Regions from separate parts of the Pseudomonas sp. HP_12 genome, predicted to be linked through region 2. Evidence: predicted binding sites of a transcription regulator. Region 2 holds the regulator's gene; the other holds the start of a gene.
The links. The regulator FliA, encoded in region 2, starts transcription of late flagellar genes. The targets are predictions, from matches to a motif close to CTAAAGTTTNNNNNNNNNNNGCCGNTAA.
Positions count from the first base shown of each region.

Region 1: the regulator FliA is predicted to act here: its motif matches at 4,899-4,926, upstream of ACYASU_RS07715 (methyl-accepting chemotaxis protein).

Region 1 covers NZ_JBTOQG010000008.1:7,305-15,058, forward strand. The annotation lists gene ACYASU_RS07695 (IlvD/Edd family dehydratase) at 1-1,157, shown strand, start outside; gene ACYASU_RS07700 (FadR/GntR family transcriptional regulator) at 1,567-2,289, shown strand; gene ACYASU_RS07705 (sensor histidine kinase) at 2,381-3,073, opposite strand; gene ACYASU_RS07710 (tetratricopeptide repeat-containing response regulator) at 3,070-4,674, opposite strand; gene ACYASU_RS07715 (methyl-accepting chemotaxis protein) at 4,985-6,625, shown strand; gene mqo (malate dehydrogenase (quinone)) at 7,004-7,754, shown strand, end outside.
Region 2 covers NZ_JBTOQG010000005.1:497-8,250, reverse strand. The annotation lists gene ACYASU_RS05415 (chemotaxis protein CheA) at 1-1,261, opposite strand, end outside; gene ACYASU_RS05410 (protein phosphatase CheZ) at 1,406-2,194, opposite strand; gene ACYASU_RS05405 (chemotaxis response regulator CheY) at 2,214-2,588, opposite strand; gene fliA (RNA polymerase sigma factor FliA) at 2,830-3,573, opposite strand; gene fleN (flagellar synthesis regulator FleN) at 3,570-4,403, opposite strand; gene flhF (flagellar biosynthesis protein FlhF) at 4,522-5,865, opposite strand; gene flhA (flagellar biosynthesis protein FlhA) at 5,877-7,754, opposite strand, start outside.

The sequences.
Region 1 (7,754 bases), on a different contig from region 2:
CCGGTACCTGCAACACCATGGGCACCGCTTCGACCATGGCGTGCATGGCCGAAGCGCTGGGTACGTCGCTGCCGCACAACGCGGCGATTCCTGCCGTCGATTCACGCCGTTACGTCCTGGCGCACATGTCCGGCATGCGGGCGGTGCAAATGGTCAACGAAGACCTGCGGCTGTCGAAAATCCTGACCCGCGAAGCGTTCGAAAACGCCATTCGCGTCAACGCGGCCATCGGTGGTTCGACCAACGCGGTGATCCACCTCAAGGCCATCGCCGGTCGCATCGGCGTGGACCTGGAACTGGACGACTGGACCCGCATCGGTCGCGGCACGCCGACGCTGGTGGACCTGCAGCCTTCCGGGCGCTTCTTGATGGAAGAGTTCTACTACGCTGGCGGCCTGCCTGCGGTGTTGCGTCGTCTGGGCGAGAACAACCTGATTCCCCACCCCGACGCCTTGACCGCCAACGGCAAGACGCTGTGGGAAAACGTGCAGAATTCGCCGATCTATGGCGACGACGAAGTGATCCGCGCCATCGACAATCCGCTGGTGGCCGATGGCGGTATCTGCGTGCTGCGCGGCAACCTTGCACCGCTGGGTGCGGTGCTCAAACCGTCCGCTGCCACGCCTGCGCTGATGAAGCACCGGGGTCGCGCGGTGGTGTTCGAGAACTTCGACATGTACAAGGCGCGCATCAACGATCCGGATCTGGACGTGGATGCCAGCAGCATTCTGGTGATGAAGAACTGCGGGCCGAAGGGTTATCCGGGCATGGCCGAAGTTGGGAACATGGGTCTGCCGGCCAAGCTGCTGGCCCAGGGCGTAACCGACATGGTGCGGATTTCCGATGCGCGCATGAGCGGCACGGCGTATGGGACTGTGGTTTTGCACGTGGCGCCCGAAGCAGCAGCGGGTGGTCCGTTGGCGGTGGTGCAGGAGGGGGATTTCATCGAGCTGGATTGCGCAACCGGCCGCCTGCACCTGGACATCCCGGAAGCGGAACTGGCCGCGCGTCTGGCTGACTGGCAAGCACCGCCACAGCTGTTGATTGGCGGATACCGTCAGCTGTACATCGATCATGTGATGCAAGCGGATCAGGGTTGCGACTTCGACTTCCTGGTCGGCATGCGCGGCTCGGAAGTGCCACGACACTCTCATTGATTGAAAGCCATTGATTGAACGCGCCACGCCGCCGGACCTGCGGCAGCGACCGGGGTGGCGCTCCACCTTGCTCGCGAATGCTGACTTCCAGCCGCTAGATGTCCAGCGGCTGGACTGGCGTCTTCGTGAGCAAGCTCACTCCCACAGGTCCTCGGCATGGCTCGAAATCTCAAGTCACCCACGGTCTCGTGGGAGCGAGGTTGCTCGCGAATACTGATTTTCCGCCACTAAAGATGCGGTGGCTGGACTGACTCTTTCGCGAGCAGGCTCGCTCCCACAGGATCTGCGTCAGTCGCGGGAATCCAGTTTGTTCAGCCGCAACCAATCCGGGTCATTTCGAGCGGCGCGTCTCTTTGTCCGCCAATGCTATGATGCGCCGCATTCACCGCTCAGGATTGCCCCGCGCCCCATGGATTACCGTAAGCCCTCCGACCGTAAAAGCATGCACTCGCGCATTGTCCAGGACATCGGCATGCAGATTGTCTCGGGCCGCTTCAAGCCCGATGACAAACTCCCCGCCGAAGCCCTGCTCTGCGAAGAATATGCCGTCAGTCGTCCTGTGCTGCGCGAAGCCACGCGGGTGTTGGTCGCCAAAGGGCTGGTGTATTCCCGGCCACGGGTGGGCACGGTGGTCAAGCCGCGCCGCGAATGGCACATCCTTGATCCGGACGTGCTGCACTGGCTGATGCAAAGCTCGCCGCAGAACGAGTTTTTCGCCCTGCTCACCAGCGTGCGCAGCATCATCGAACCGGCGGCCGCCGCCCTCGCCGCGCAACACGCCACCCCCGAAGACATCACCGCCATCGGCGAGGCCTACGAGCGCATGGCCGCCGCGCCGACCGTTGAAGACGTGCTGCAACCGGACCTCGATTTCCACAGCCGCATCGCCGACGCGACCCACAACGACTTGCTCGCGCACTTGTGCAACATGCTCTCGCTGGCCTTGCGCGAGGCGTTGAAGCATTCCAACAAACGCCCGAACCTGCACGAGCTGGCATTGCCCCGCCATCGTGCGATCCTCACCGCCATCGAAAATCGCGATGCGCTGGGCGCCCATCACGCCACGCTGGTGCAACTGGACGATGCGCGCAACGCGCTGAATGTGGTGCTGGGGCAAGGCGTGAAGTTGTAGCCCCGTGAAAACGAATAAGGGCGTCTTGCTGAGCTCGACAGCAGATCAAAGGCTTCCCGGCTGAAGCCGGTCCTACTGACTGCACACAGTCTCAGGGCAGATAAATGCTGAACAGCCCGCCGCCCAGCTCGCCGCCGTTGGCGATTTCGATGTGGCCATGGACGCCTTTGCGCTGATGCTGTCTGGCGATGTTCGCCGCGAAATACAACCCCAACCCAGTGCTCCCGCTGTTCTGGTTGATGCCCAGCACGTAATCGGTCTGTTCCTCGATCATGCGTAGCGGAAACCCCGGTCCGTCGTCGTTGATGCTGATCACCAGTTGCTCGCCGACCTGCCCTGCCGTAATCAACACTTCACTGCGCGCAAAGCGAATGGCGTTGATGACCACGTTGGACACCACTGAACCGATCAGCTCGCGATCAAAGAAGCCCGGCAGACCGAAGTCGTTTACCGCATAGCGCGCCGTGATGCCACGACTGACGAGCACTTCCTGATGGAACGCCAGCTGCGCTTCGATGAAGTCATCCAGCTCGTGATAATCGGGGCGCATCGGCAGCTGGTTCACCCCCAGCTTGTAGAGCCCGAGCAGCTGCACCAGCATGCCATTGAGGTGGGCGAACTCGTAATCGATGACGCCTTGATCCGGCGTACCACGACAGGCCTCCGGGAGCTGCTTGACCCATTGGCCGTGGGCCTGGATCAACGACCCCAGCGCGTTCTTCATGTCGTGAACGGTGGACGCAATCACCATCGAGAAGTCGAGCCCGAGATCCTGATCTTTCATTCGCCGAAAGCCCTGAGTCGCAGTTTCTGGAAACGCTCGAAGCGCGGGTCTGTCTCCGGCATCTTGCCGACCATCTTGAGACTGCTCTGGCATTCCGCCAGGCTCGCCGCGTCGAGATTCTGGACGCCCATGTGCAGCAATGACTGCGCCATGTTCAGGGCGATACTGATGTTCTTCGGTTGCAGGGCCAGGCCCTGGCGGAACAGGTCCTGCGCCTCGCCGAGCTTGCCGGCGCGGTAGCAGCGAATGCCCTGAATATTGAAATCGATGGCCGCTTTGCCGGCGCCGAGAATCTCGGGATCGTCGGTCTGCCTGGCGATGTTCTGCATCACCACTGGATCGTCGCCATAGATTTCGGCACAGCTTTTCAGAATGCCCGCGCCAGCGTCTTCCTGACCGAGCGCCTTGAGCTGCGAAGCCACCGCCAGCGCCGCATCGGCGCTGAGAAACTGCTCCATGCCCTCAAGCCGTTCCATTGCCTGCTCGGTCAGTTTGGCGGCCATTTCCGGATCGGAGGATGCGACGCTGGTGGCCTTCATCAAACGCGCGCGCACTTGCAGGCCAGCGTCGTTGCCGTTTTCCTTGGCGACTTCGGTGAGGGTCTGGTTGATCTCGATGCGGGTGCGGGCATCCAGCCCGCGCTCGCCGCCACGGCTGATCAGTGCCTGAGCAAAACCGAGGTTGGTTTCCGGGTCCTTGAAGCGGGAGAACTGGCCTTGGGAAACGGCCTGACGGTAGGCCTTTGAAGCGCCGTCGAAGTCCTCGTTTTCCAGCGCCAGCTTGCCCAGCAGACGCTGACGGCGCACAGCATACGGCGATAACCGCACCGCCTCTTCCAGCATCTTCTGCGCACGCTTGTTGTCGCCGCTGGCCACCAACACGTCGGCCAGCCCGTCGTAGAGCACCGGCATGGCATTGAAGGCGCGAATCGCTTCTTCGTACACGCCCTGCGCTTCAGCGTTGCGCCCGCGCTTGAACAGCAGCTTGCCCAGCGCCACATATGCCCAGGGTTGCGGGCGGTCGGCGAGGATCGACTTGAGAAAGGCCTCGAGCGGCTCGTGCTGATTGAGGTCACGCAGTGCATCGGCTTTGTAGCGCAGGCACAGCGGCGCAAAACGTGGGTCCTGCTTGGTCAGCGCAGCACAGGCCGTCAACACTTCGGTCGGATTGCCACGGTCAAGCGCTTGCAGGATCGGCTTGAGCAGGGTTTTGCGCTGGACGATCTTCTCCAGACGCTGAGCCAGGCTCGCACGGTTGAACGGCTTGGTCAGGTACGCATCCGGCTCCCACTCCAGCGCGCTCATCACCATCGCCTGGCTGTTCTCGGCAGTGACCATGACGAACACGCTTTCGTGGCTGATCAGTCGATCGGACATCAGGTCTTCGAGCACCTGCTGGCCGTTCTTCTTGCCGTCACCCAGATTGAAGTCGTGGAGGATGAAGTCGTAGCGCTTCTGCGCGCACATCTTCAGCGCCTCCTCGCCGGTGTCGGCAGTGTCCACCGCCTTGACGCCCAACTCGCGCAGCATCGAGCGGACCGAACTGCGGAAGTCGGAAAAATCGTCGACGATCAGAAAGGTTTTTTGGTTCCACGCCAGCATCGAGATTCCTGTCACCGGATAAATAGTCGGCCCTGAGGCACTTGCAAGGGCGGCGGTCTCGTTCCCGGTCTGGGCAGAGAGGGCCAATAAAGTTGCGGCATGACGCCACTTGTCCGAGTTATCGGCGGCAGCAGGACAAAGCTTAGGCACGCCATGCGGGAAAAAATCACGCCCTCGCGCCGTGTTGACGGGGCATCGATGCCAAAGGAGGCATACGCAAACGGGTAAAGTCCTTGGGTGTGCAGCCGATATCCAGTCATGCAACGCGTACCCAACCAGCCGCAACCCTATCCCCGTCCGAGTGCACTCCATGTCCTGGCTGACCGACCTGAAATTGAAGACCAAGCTCCTTTCGGCTTTCTGTCTGTGTGCGATGATCACCGTGGTGGTGGGTGTACTGGGGCAGAGTGGTATTTCCCGGCTGTATGAACTGTTTGAAAATACGGTGAGCGACAATCTGGTGTCGATCGCCAAGGTCGATTCAGTGAAGGCCAACGTCATCGCCACCAACCGCGACTTTTTCAAAGCCATCGGACTGAGCGTACTCAAGGCCAACCCGGACGACATCAACGCAGCCATCCAGTCCCTAAAGGAAAACCAGGCCCAGGCCGAGACCGACTTCAGGACCTACCGCGCCACGCCACTTGATCCGGATGAAAAAGCCGCAGGCGATGACTTCGAACGCGACTGGGCCGCTTACATCAGCGCCGCCCTCAATGCGCTGTCTGTGGCGCAGAGTGGCGACCTTGAGCAAGCCAGCAAATTGGCCGCCACCAGCGTAACGCCTAGCTATCGCAAGACCATGGGCGAGCTGAAAATCATGATTGAATCCAACCTGCGCCAGGCCAACGAACAGGCCCAGCAAGGCATCGAAACGGACAAGCAGGTGACGTGGATTCTGATCATCGGTTCGTTGATCGCGGTGGTGTGCGCCATTGCGTTGGGGCTGATCGTCACCCGCATGATCACCCGGCCGATCTATCAATCCGTGGCCAGCGCCACCCGAGTGGCGGGCGGTGATCTGAGCCAGGCCATCGCGGTCGGCGGTCAGGACGAAACCGGCCAGTTGCTCAAGGCGCTGTCTAACATGCAGGGCAGCCTGAAGGGCACGGTTCAGCAAATCGCCACCGCTTCGGATCAATTGGCGTCCGCCGCTGAAGAACTGACCATGGTGACCGACGACAGCACCCGCGGGCTGATGCGTCAGAACGATGAAATCCAGCAAGCCGCCACGGCCGTCAACGAGATGACCGCCGCGGTGGAAGAAGTGGCGCGCAACGCCGCGAGCGCTTCGCAGGTGTCTGCGCAGACCTCCGAAGATGCCATCAAGGGCCAGCAACAAGTGCAGCAGGCTGTCACCGCGATGAACACCATGACCGTGGAAATCACCGAATCGACCCAACGCGTCGAAGCGCTGGCCGGGCAGATCCGCGACATCACCAAAGTCCTCGACGTGATCCGCGGGATCGCCGAGCAGACCAACCTGCTGGCGCTCAACGCCGCTATCGAAGCGGCCCGCGCCGGCGAGCAAGGCCGTGGTTTTGCGGTGGTGGCGGACGAAGTACGTGCCCTCGCCCACCGCACTCAAACCTCCACCGGCGAAATCGAATCGATGATCACCAAGGTGCGCAATGGCGCCGACGAAGCCGTGCAGGCCATGGGCAAAAGCCAGGCGATCGCCGTGCATACCCAGTCACTGGCCACCGAAGCCGGCCACGCACTGGAACGCATCAGCGAAGGCGTCAGCCAGATGAACGAACGCAACCTGGTGATCGCCAGCGCAGCGGAGGAGCAGGCGCAAGTGGCCCGCGAAGTGGACCGCAACCTGGTGAACATCCAGGACCTGTCGACCCAAACCGCAGCCGGCGCCAATCAGACCAGCGCGTCGAGTCAGGCGTTGTCGCGGCTGGCCGTTTCCTTCCACTCCATGGTGGGCAAATTCACCCTTTAAACGGCTCGGCTTTTCGGCGCCCGGCCAGCCAATCGCCACCCTGAGACAAAATGGCGTATTGACTAATTTGACACCCGATTTGTCGAAAATGACATTTCGGGTACAATCCCCGCCCGCCGCAGGGGATGGACCTGATGACCAGGTCCTGCGGTGGATGATGTTTACTCAAGCTGCTGATTCCAATGATCGAATAAAAAGCACAGCACCGAGGGACATAGAACACGAGGTCGACCTTTTCACTGGCCTTTTGACCCTTCCTCCTCGTTTTCCGAGAGCGAAGCCTGTCTGACGTTCGCGCCGCACACTGGCGCCCGGCATCGCAGGACGTTGCGCGACGATTGCTGCAGGCGGATAACTTTCTATCTATTGGATGATTCGATGTTCAAGAAAACGAGCACCGCTCTACTGGGCCTCGCGATTTCGGCCACCTTCCTGCAAGCCCATGCCGCAGAAAGCAAGAAAGTCGATGTACTGCTGATCGGCGGCGGCATCATGAGTTCGACCCTGGGCGTCTGGCTCAATGAACTCGAGCCGAGCTGGTCGATGGAAATGGTCGAGCGACTCGACGCCGTCGCCGAAGAAAGCTCCAACGGCTGGAACAACGCCGGCACCGGTCACTCCGGCCTCGCCGAGCTGAACTACACGCCTGAAGACAAAGACGGCAAGGTCAACATCTCCAAAGCCATCGAGATCAACGAAGCCTTCCAGGTCACCCGTCAGTTCCTGTCCTGGCAGGTCCGCCAGAACGTCCTGAAGAACCCGCCTTCGTTCATCAACACCACACCGCACATGAGCTTCGTGTGGGGCGATGACAACATCAAATTCCTGAAAAAGCGTTATGACGCGCTGCAAGCCAGCCCGCTGTTCCGCCCGATGCAGTATTCCGAAGACCCGGCACAGATCGCCAAGTGGGTCCCGCTGATGATGGAAGGCCGTGATCCTTCGCAGAAGCTGGCGACCACCTGGACGCCGATCGGCACCGACGTCAACTGGGGTGAAGTCACCCGCCAGTACGTGTCGTACCTGCAGACCCGCCCGAACTTCGATTTGAAGCTGTCCAGCGAAGTCAACGACATCACCCGCAACGACGACGGCTCGTGGCACGTTGAATACAAGAACCTGAAAGACG
Region 2 (7,754 bases):
GGCGGACCAGGCGGTTACGCACCAGCACCAGTTCGCCGACCATGTTCATGATTTCATCCAGCCGCGCGGTGTCGACGCGCACGGTGGTTTCCGCTTCAGACGGCGGTTTTTCGCTAGGCGCCGGAGCAGCAGCGCGAGCTGGTGCCGGTGCAGCAGCCGGTGCAGCTTTGGCCGGCGCTGCAGCAGCAGGCGTCGCTTTGGCCGGTTCGGCTTTGGCGGGCTCGGGCTTCTTGGTCGGTGCCGCTGCGGCCGGCGCTGCAGCTGCACCGGCAGCCACGGCAGGTTCGAACTTGCCTTTGCCGTGCAACTGATCCAGCAGGTCTTCGAATTCGTTGTCGGTGATCTCGTCCGACGCAGCGGCTTTCGACGCAGCGGAGGGCGCAACCGGAGCGGCAGGTGCAGCGGCAGCAGGTGCCGCAGCGCCAGGAGCCGCAGCGCCGACGGCGTCCGGCGAGAACGAGCCTTTGCCGTGCAACTGATCCAGCAGCGACTCGAATTCGTCGTCAGTGATTTCGTCACTGGCCGGTGCGGCAGACGGCGTCACAGCCGCTGGCGGTTGCACCGCATCAACGGCGAACTGGCCTTTGCCATGCAGCTGATCGAGGAGTGATTCGAATTCGGCGTCAGTGATTTCATCGCTGGCCGCAGTGCCAGCCGGCGCAGCGGGAGCCGCTGCCGCCGGCGCTGCTGCAACGGGTGCCGGGGCGACAGGCGCAGACGGAGCCGGTGCAGGCGCACCTGCCGCTTGCGCCTTGACGGCGTTCAGCGAATCCAGGAGCTGTTCGAATTCCAGATCGGTAATGTCTTCGGACGGCGCTTCAGCGACCGGCTCTTCAACCACCACCGGTGCCGCAGCGATTTCTTCTGCCGAGGCAGGCTCGGCCAGGCGTGCCAGTGCGGCCAGCAATTCAGGCGTGGCCGGGGTGACGGCAGAGCGCTCGCGCACCTGACCGAACATGCTGTTGACGGTGTCGAGTGCTTCGAGCACCACGTCCATGAGCTCCGAGTCGACGCGACGTTCACCCTTGCGCAGGATGTCGAACACGTTCTCGGCGATGTGACAGCATTCAACCAGCTCGTTGAGCTGGAGGAAGCCGGCGCCCCCTTTTACAGTGTGAAAACCGCGAAAAATTGCATTGAGCAGGTCCGCATCGTCAGGCCGGCTTTCCAGCTCGACCAACTGCTCTGACAACAGCTCGAGAATCTCGCCGGCCTCTACCAGAAAATCCTGAAGGATTTCTTCATCGGCGCCGAAGCTCATTGGGGGGTGCTCCTAAAATTAACCGTCAAACCGATCCGGAGGCTGCACTGACGGCCTGCGCGCATTGCTTTCGTCGAAGCATTGGCGCGCGGGTCCAGCAGCCACTTTCACAGAAAACCTGAAGTCCGAGACAGAATGACCGAATCAGAATCCGAGGCTGGATAGCAGATCGTCAACATCATCCTGTCCGGATACAACGTCTTCACGTTTATCGGCATGAATCTGCGGACCTTCACCCTTGGAGTGAAGTTTTTCTTGTTCTTTTTGCTGACGGAACATTTCCTGGTCGTGCTCGATGCCCGCGAAGCGGTCCACCTGGCTCGCCATGAGCACCAGCTTGAGCAGATTGCGCTCGACTTCCGTGACCAGCGTGGTCACGCGCTTGATCACCTGACCGGTGAGGTCCTGGTAATCCTGAGCCAGCAGAATGTCGTTCAAGTGCGCAGAGACCTCGGTGGTCTCCTTCTCGCTGCGGGTCAGGAACACATCGACGCGGCGGGCCAGATCACGAAACTCTTCGGCGCTGATCTCGCGGCGCATGAAGCGTCCCCAATCGGCGCTCAACGACTTGGCGTCTTCAGTGAGCCCGTGCATCAACGGCGTGCTCAGCTCTACCAGATCCATGGTCCGGTTCGCCGCGTTTTCAGTCAGCCTGACGACGTACGACAGCCGCTCGGTGGCGTCGGTGATCTGGGAGACCTCCTCGGCCTGCGGCATGTTCGGGTCGATCTGGAAGTTGACGATCGCGCTGTGCAGCTCGCGCGTCAGTTTGCCGACTTCCTGATACAGGCCGCGGTCGCGGGTCTGGTTAAGCTCATGGATCAGTTGCACGGCATCGCCGAACTTGCCTTTTTCAAGGCTCGCGACCAGCTCTTGTGCGTGTTTCTTCAGAGTTGACTCAAAGTCACCCATTGTCGAATCTTTGGAATCCATAGCGCCCTCGCAGCGGACATCAGCTATTGACGCGCTCGAATATCTTTTCGATTTTTTCTTTGAGCACTTGCGCGGTGAACGGCTTCACCACGTAGCCGTTCACACCGGCCTGAGCGGCTTCGATGATCTGCTCGCGCTTGGCTTCGGCAGTGACCATCAGCACCGGCAGGCTGCGCAGACGCTCGTCGGCACGCACCTGACGCAACAGGTCGATGCCGGACATGCCCGGCATGTTCCAGTCAGTGACGAGGAAGTCAAAAGCGCCGCTTTGCAGCATCGGCAATGCGGTGAGTCCGTCATCTGCTTCGGCCGTGTTGGTGAACCCAAGGTCACGCAACAGGTTTTTTATGATCCGCCGCATCGTTGAGAAGTCATCAACGATGAGGATTTTCATGTTCTTGTCCAATTCGACCTCCAAGCAGTCTTTAACGCGTTCAGCACCTGAACGCGCGTTCAATCAATACCGGCTGTGCCGAACATCAAGAGGGGGTGGAATCGACCGGAACAAGCGCAGCGAAACCGGATCATCTACGACCCGGTTCGACCGACTCCTGCCGTGTCTCATTTGCTTCCCGCTCACGTCTTGCACAGCCGGTCTTACACGCAACACGCAGGCCTCACGGCCTGCGCCTGATTCACGAACGTGCGCGCCACTCGCCAAGACGACCGCGCAACCGCGCCGCGCATTGACTGTGCAGCTGGCTGACCCGCGACTCGCTGACCCCCAGGACCTCACCGATTTCCTTGAGGTTCAGCTCTTCGTCGTAGTACAGCGACAACACCAGGCGTTCACGTTCGGGCAAGTTGGCAATGGCCTCGGCCAGCGCAGCCTGAAAGCGCTCGTCTTCCAGATCCCGCGACGGTTCGAGGGACTGGCTCGCGCCGTCCTCGTGCAGCCCTTCGTGTTCGCCGTCCTGCAACAGATCGTCGAAGCTGAACAGGCGGCTGCCCAGGGTATCGTTCAAAATCCCGTAGTAATCGTCGAGACTCATTTCAAGTTCGGCAGCAACCTCGTGATCTTTAGCGTCACGGCCGGTTTTTGCTTCGATTGCACGAATCGCGTCACTGACCATGCGCGTGTTGCGGTGGACCGAACGCGGCGCCCAGTCCCCCTTGCGCACTTCGTCGAGCATCGCACCACGGATACGAATACCCGCGTACGTCTCGAAGCTGGCCCCTTTCGTGGAGTCGTATTTGGTCGAGACTTCGAGCAAGCCAATCATGCCCGCCTGGATCAAATCCTCGACCTGCACGCTGGCCGGCAGACGCGCCAGCAAGTGGTAGGCGATTCGTTTGACCAGCGGGGCATAACGCTCGATCAGCTCATACTGGGAGTCTTTGGACGATTTGCTGTACATGCGATAGCCACTTGCTGTCATGAGACGGGCCCTGCGCTGGTTTGATGCACGAGGCGTTCTACGAAAAATTCCAGGTGGCCGCGCGGGTTCGCCGGGAGCGGCCAGGTGTCGACTTTCTGCGCGATGGCCTTGAACGCCAGGGCACATTTGGAACGCGGAAACGCTTCGTACACGGCGCGCTGTTTCTGCACGGCCTTGCGTACGCATTCGTCGTACGGCACGGCGCCCACATACTGCAGGGCCACGTCGAGAAAACGGTCGGTGACTTTGGTCAGCTTGGCGAAGAGGTTGCGCCCTTCCTGCGGGCTCTGGGCCATGTTGGCCAGGACGCGGAAGCGGTTCATGCCGTAATCGCGGTTGAGCAGTTTGATCAGGGCATAGGCGTCGGTGATCGATGTGGGTTCGTCGCACACCACCAGCAGCACTTCCTGGGCCGCGCGGACGAAGCTCACCACCGATTCGCCGATGCCGGCGGCGGTATCGATGACCAGCACATCGAGGTTGTCGCCAATGTCACTGAACGCCTGAATCAGCCCGGCATGCTGCGCCGGGGTCAGGTGGACCATGCTCTGGGTGCCCGATGCCGCCGGCACGATGCGTACACCGCCCGGGCCTTGCAGCAAGACATCGCGCAGCTCGCACCGCCCTTCGATGACATCAGCCAGGGTGCGTTTGGGGGTCAGACCCAACAATACGTCGACGTTGGCCAGACCCAGATCGGCGTCCAGCAGCATGACGCGACGTCCCAGCTCGGCCAGTGCCAGTGAAAGATTCACTGAAACGTTGGTCTTGCCTACGCCACCTTTGCCACCGGTCACCGCGATAACCTGTACGGGATGCATGCTGCCCATGTTAATTGTTTACCTTGTCTTGCTTAGACCTAAGCCACATGTCGGGCTGCACGTTCAGTGTCTGAACAATGCCTGGCAGACCATCGATGCAGGAAAATTCCACTGTCATTTTCTTCACCTAGCCCGCGCGCTTGCCGGTGCTGTGATAAAGATCCGCAAACATATCCGCCATCGCTTCCTCGCTCGGCTCCTCCTGCATCTGCACGCTGACAGCCCGGCTCACCAATTGGTGCCGACGCGGCAAATGCAGATCATCCGGTATCCGTGGGCCATCGGTGAGATAGGCCACAGGCAGTTCGTGTGTCACGGCCAGGCTGAGCACTTCGCCCAGGCTGGCCGTTTCGTCGAGCTTGGTCAGGATGCACCCGGCCAGGCCGCAACGTTTGTAACTGTGATAAGCCGCTGACAGCACCTGCTTCTGGCTGGTTGTCGCCAGCACCAGGTAGTTGCGCGCCTTGATGCCACGCCCGGCGAGGGTTTCCAGTTGCAGACGCAGGGCCGGATCGCTGGCTTGCAGGCCGGCGGTGTCGATCAACACCACGCGCTTGCGCAACAGCGGCTCCAGCGCCTGTGCCAGGGACTGGCCCGGGTCGACGTGGGTGACCGGTACATTGAGGATCCGGCCCAGGGTTTTCAGTTGCTCCTGAGCGCCAATGCGGAAACTGTCCATGCTCACCAGCGCGATATTTTGCGCGCCGTATTTCAACACATATCGGGCCGCCAGTTTAGCCAGCGTGGTGGTTTTGCCCATGCCGGCAGGACCGACCATGGCAATCACACCGCCCTCTTCCAGTGGCTCGACGTCCGGCGTGGCAATCATGCGGGCCAGATGGGCCAGCAGCATGCGCCAGGTGTGAGCCTGATCGTTGGAGTCCGGGACCATCGCCAGCAAGTCGCGGGACAGCGGGCCGGAAAGGCCAACCCGTTGCAGACGGCGCCACAGATTGGCCTGTTGCGGACGGCCGTCTCGCAGCTGGTTCCAGGCCAGCGAGCCTAGCTGGACTTCCAGCAGTTCGCGCAGGCCGTTCAATTCGGAACGCATCGCTTCGTAGGCGCGGTCGCCAACGCCCGGCTCGGCGTTGCGCTCGGCGCGTTCGGCGGCCACTGCGGCGTGGACGGACGGGCGAAACGGTTCTTCCAGCGTCGGTTCGATCTGCTTGCTGTCATCCATCGCAAGGCCGGCGAACAACTGACGGTTGGCGACAGTGTCCAGCTCGCTGCGGTGGGTCAGCTCAGCCTGAGCAGTGACGATGAGCGACTGAGTCTTGCGCAGCTCGTCTTCGAGTTCGATGTTCGGTACACGCGGGGCCAGCGCAGACAGCTTGTAGTCCAGGGCGGCGGTCAGTTCCACGCCGCCAGCGATCCGCCGGTTGCCGATGATGGCGGCTTCAGCGCCCAGCTCATCGCGAACCAGTTTCATGGCTTGTCGCATATCGGCGGCGAAAAAACGCTTAACTTGCATGACTCACTACCTCAGCCGTTAGGCCCGACAGTCGCTACGATGGTGACTTGCTTATTGTCAGGAATTTCCTGGTAAGCCAAAACATGCATATTCGGTACAGCCAACCGTCCAAAGCGGGACAACATGGCGCGAACCGGACCTGCGACCAACAAAATAACCGGCTGCCCCTGCATCTCCTGACGCTGCGCCGCTTCGATCAACGAGCGCTGAAGTTTCTCAGCCATGCTCGGTTCGAGGAGAACGCCTTCTTCCTGACCCTGACCTGCCTTCTGCAGACTATTTAGCAATATCTGTTCCAACCTTGGCTCAAGGGTGATCACAGGCAGCTCCGGCTCAATGCCGACAATGCTTTGGACGATTGCGCGGGACAATCCGACCCGTACGGCAGCCACCAGCGCGGCAGTATCTTGACTACGCGCAGCGTTGTTGGCGATGGCTTCGGCGATGGAGCGGATATCGCGAACCGGCACCTGTTCGGCAAGCAGCGCCTGCAGCACCTTCAGCAGGGCCGACAGCGACAGCACGCCCGGGACCAGTTCTTCCGCCAGTTTTGGCGATCCCTTGGCCAGCAGGGTCATCAATTGCTGGACTTCCTCGTGGCCGATCAATTCATGAGAGTGCTTGTAGAGAATCTGGTTCAAGTGAGTCGCCACCACGGTGCTGGCGTCCACCACGGTGTAACCGAGGGATTGCGCCTGGGCACGCTGGCTGATTTCGATCCACACGGCCTCCAGGCCAAACGCCGGGTCTTTGGCAGTGATGCCGTTGAGGCTGCCAAACACCTGACCGGGGTTGATCGCCAGTTCGCGGTCCGGGTAGATCTCGGCTTCGGCCAGGGTCACGCCCATCAGGGTCAGGCGATAGGCGCTGGGCGCCAGGTCGAGGTTGTCGCGGATGTGCACGGTAGGCATGAGAAAGCCCAGCTCCTGGGAGAGCTTCTTGCGCACGCCCTTGATACGCGCCAGCAATTGACCACCCTGGTTGCGGTCCACCAGCGGAATCAGGCGGTAGCCGACTTCCAGGCCAATCATGTCGATCGGGGTCACGTCGTCCCAGCCCAGTTCCTTGGATTCCTGCGCGCGGGTCGGCGATGGCAGCAGCTCTTGCTGACGCTTGACCTCTTGCACGGCAGCCAGCTTGACCTGGTTCTCTTTCTTCCACAGCAGGTAGGCGCCGCCGGCAGCCACCAGACCGAGGCTGATGAAGGAGAAGTGCGGCATGCCCGGGACCAGGCCCATGACGATCATGATGCCGGCGGATACGGCGAGCGCCTTGTGGGAGGCAAACATCTGCCGACCGACCAGCTTGCCCATTTCTTCCGAACCGGAAGCACGGGTCACCATGATCGCGGCGGCGGTGGACAGCAGCAGGGATGGCAATTGCGCCACCAAACCGTCACCGATGGTCAGCAGCGCGTAGACCTTGCCGGCGTCGCCGAAGCTCATGCCGTGTTGCAGGATGCCCACCAGCATGCCGCCGATGAGGTTGATGAAGAGGATCAGCAGGCCGGCGATGGCGTCGCCGCGGACGAATTTGCTGGCACCGTCCATGGAGCCGTAGAACTCGGCTTCCTGGGCGACTTCAAGACGACGACGCTTGGCTTCGGGCTGGTCGATGAGGCCGGCGTTGAGGTCGGCGTCGATGGCCATCTGTTTGCCGGGCATGGCGTCGAGGGTGAAGCGCGCGCTCACTTCGGAGATCCGGCCGGCACCTTTGGTGACGACGACGAAGTTGATGATCATGAGGATGGCGAAGACGACGATACCGACGACGTAGTTGCCGCCGATGACGACTTCACCGAACGCCTGGATGACTTTACCGGCGGCGGCGTGGCCGTCCTGGCCGTGGAGCATGACGACGCGGGTGGAGGCGACGTTGAGGGCCAGTCG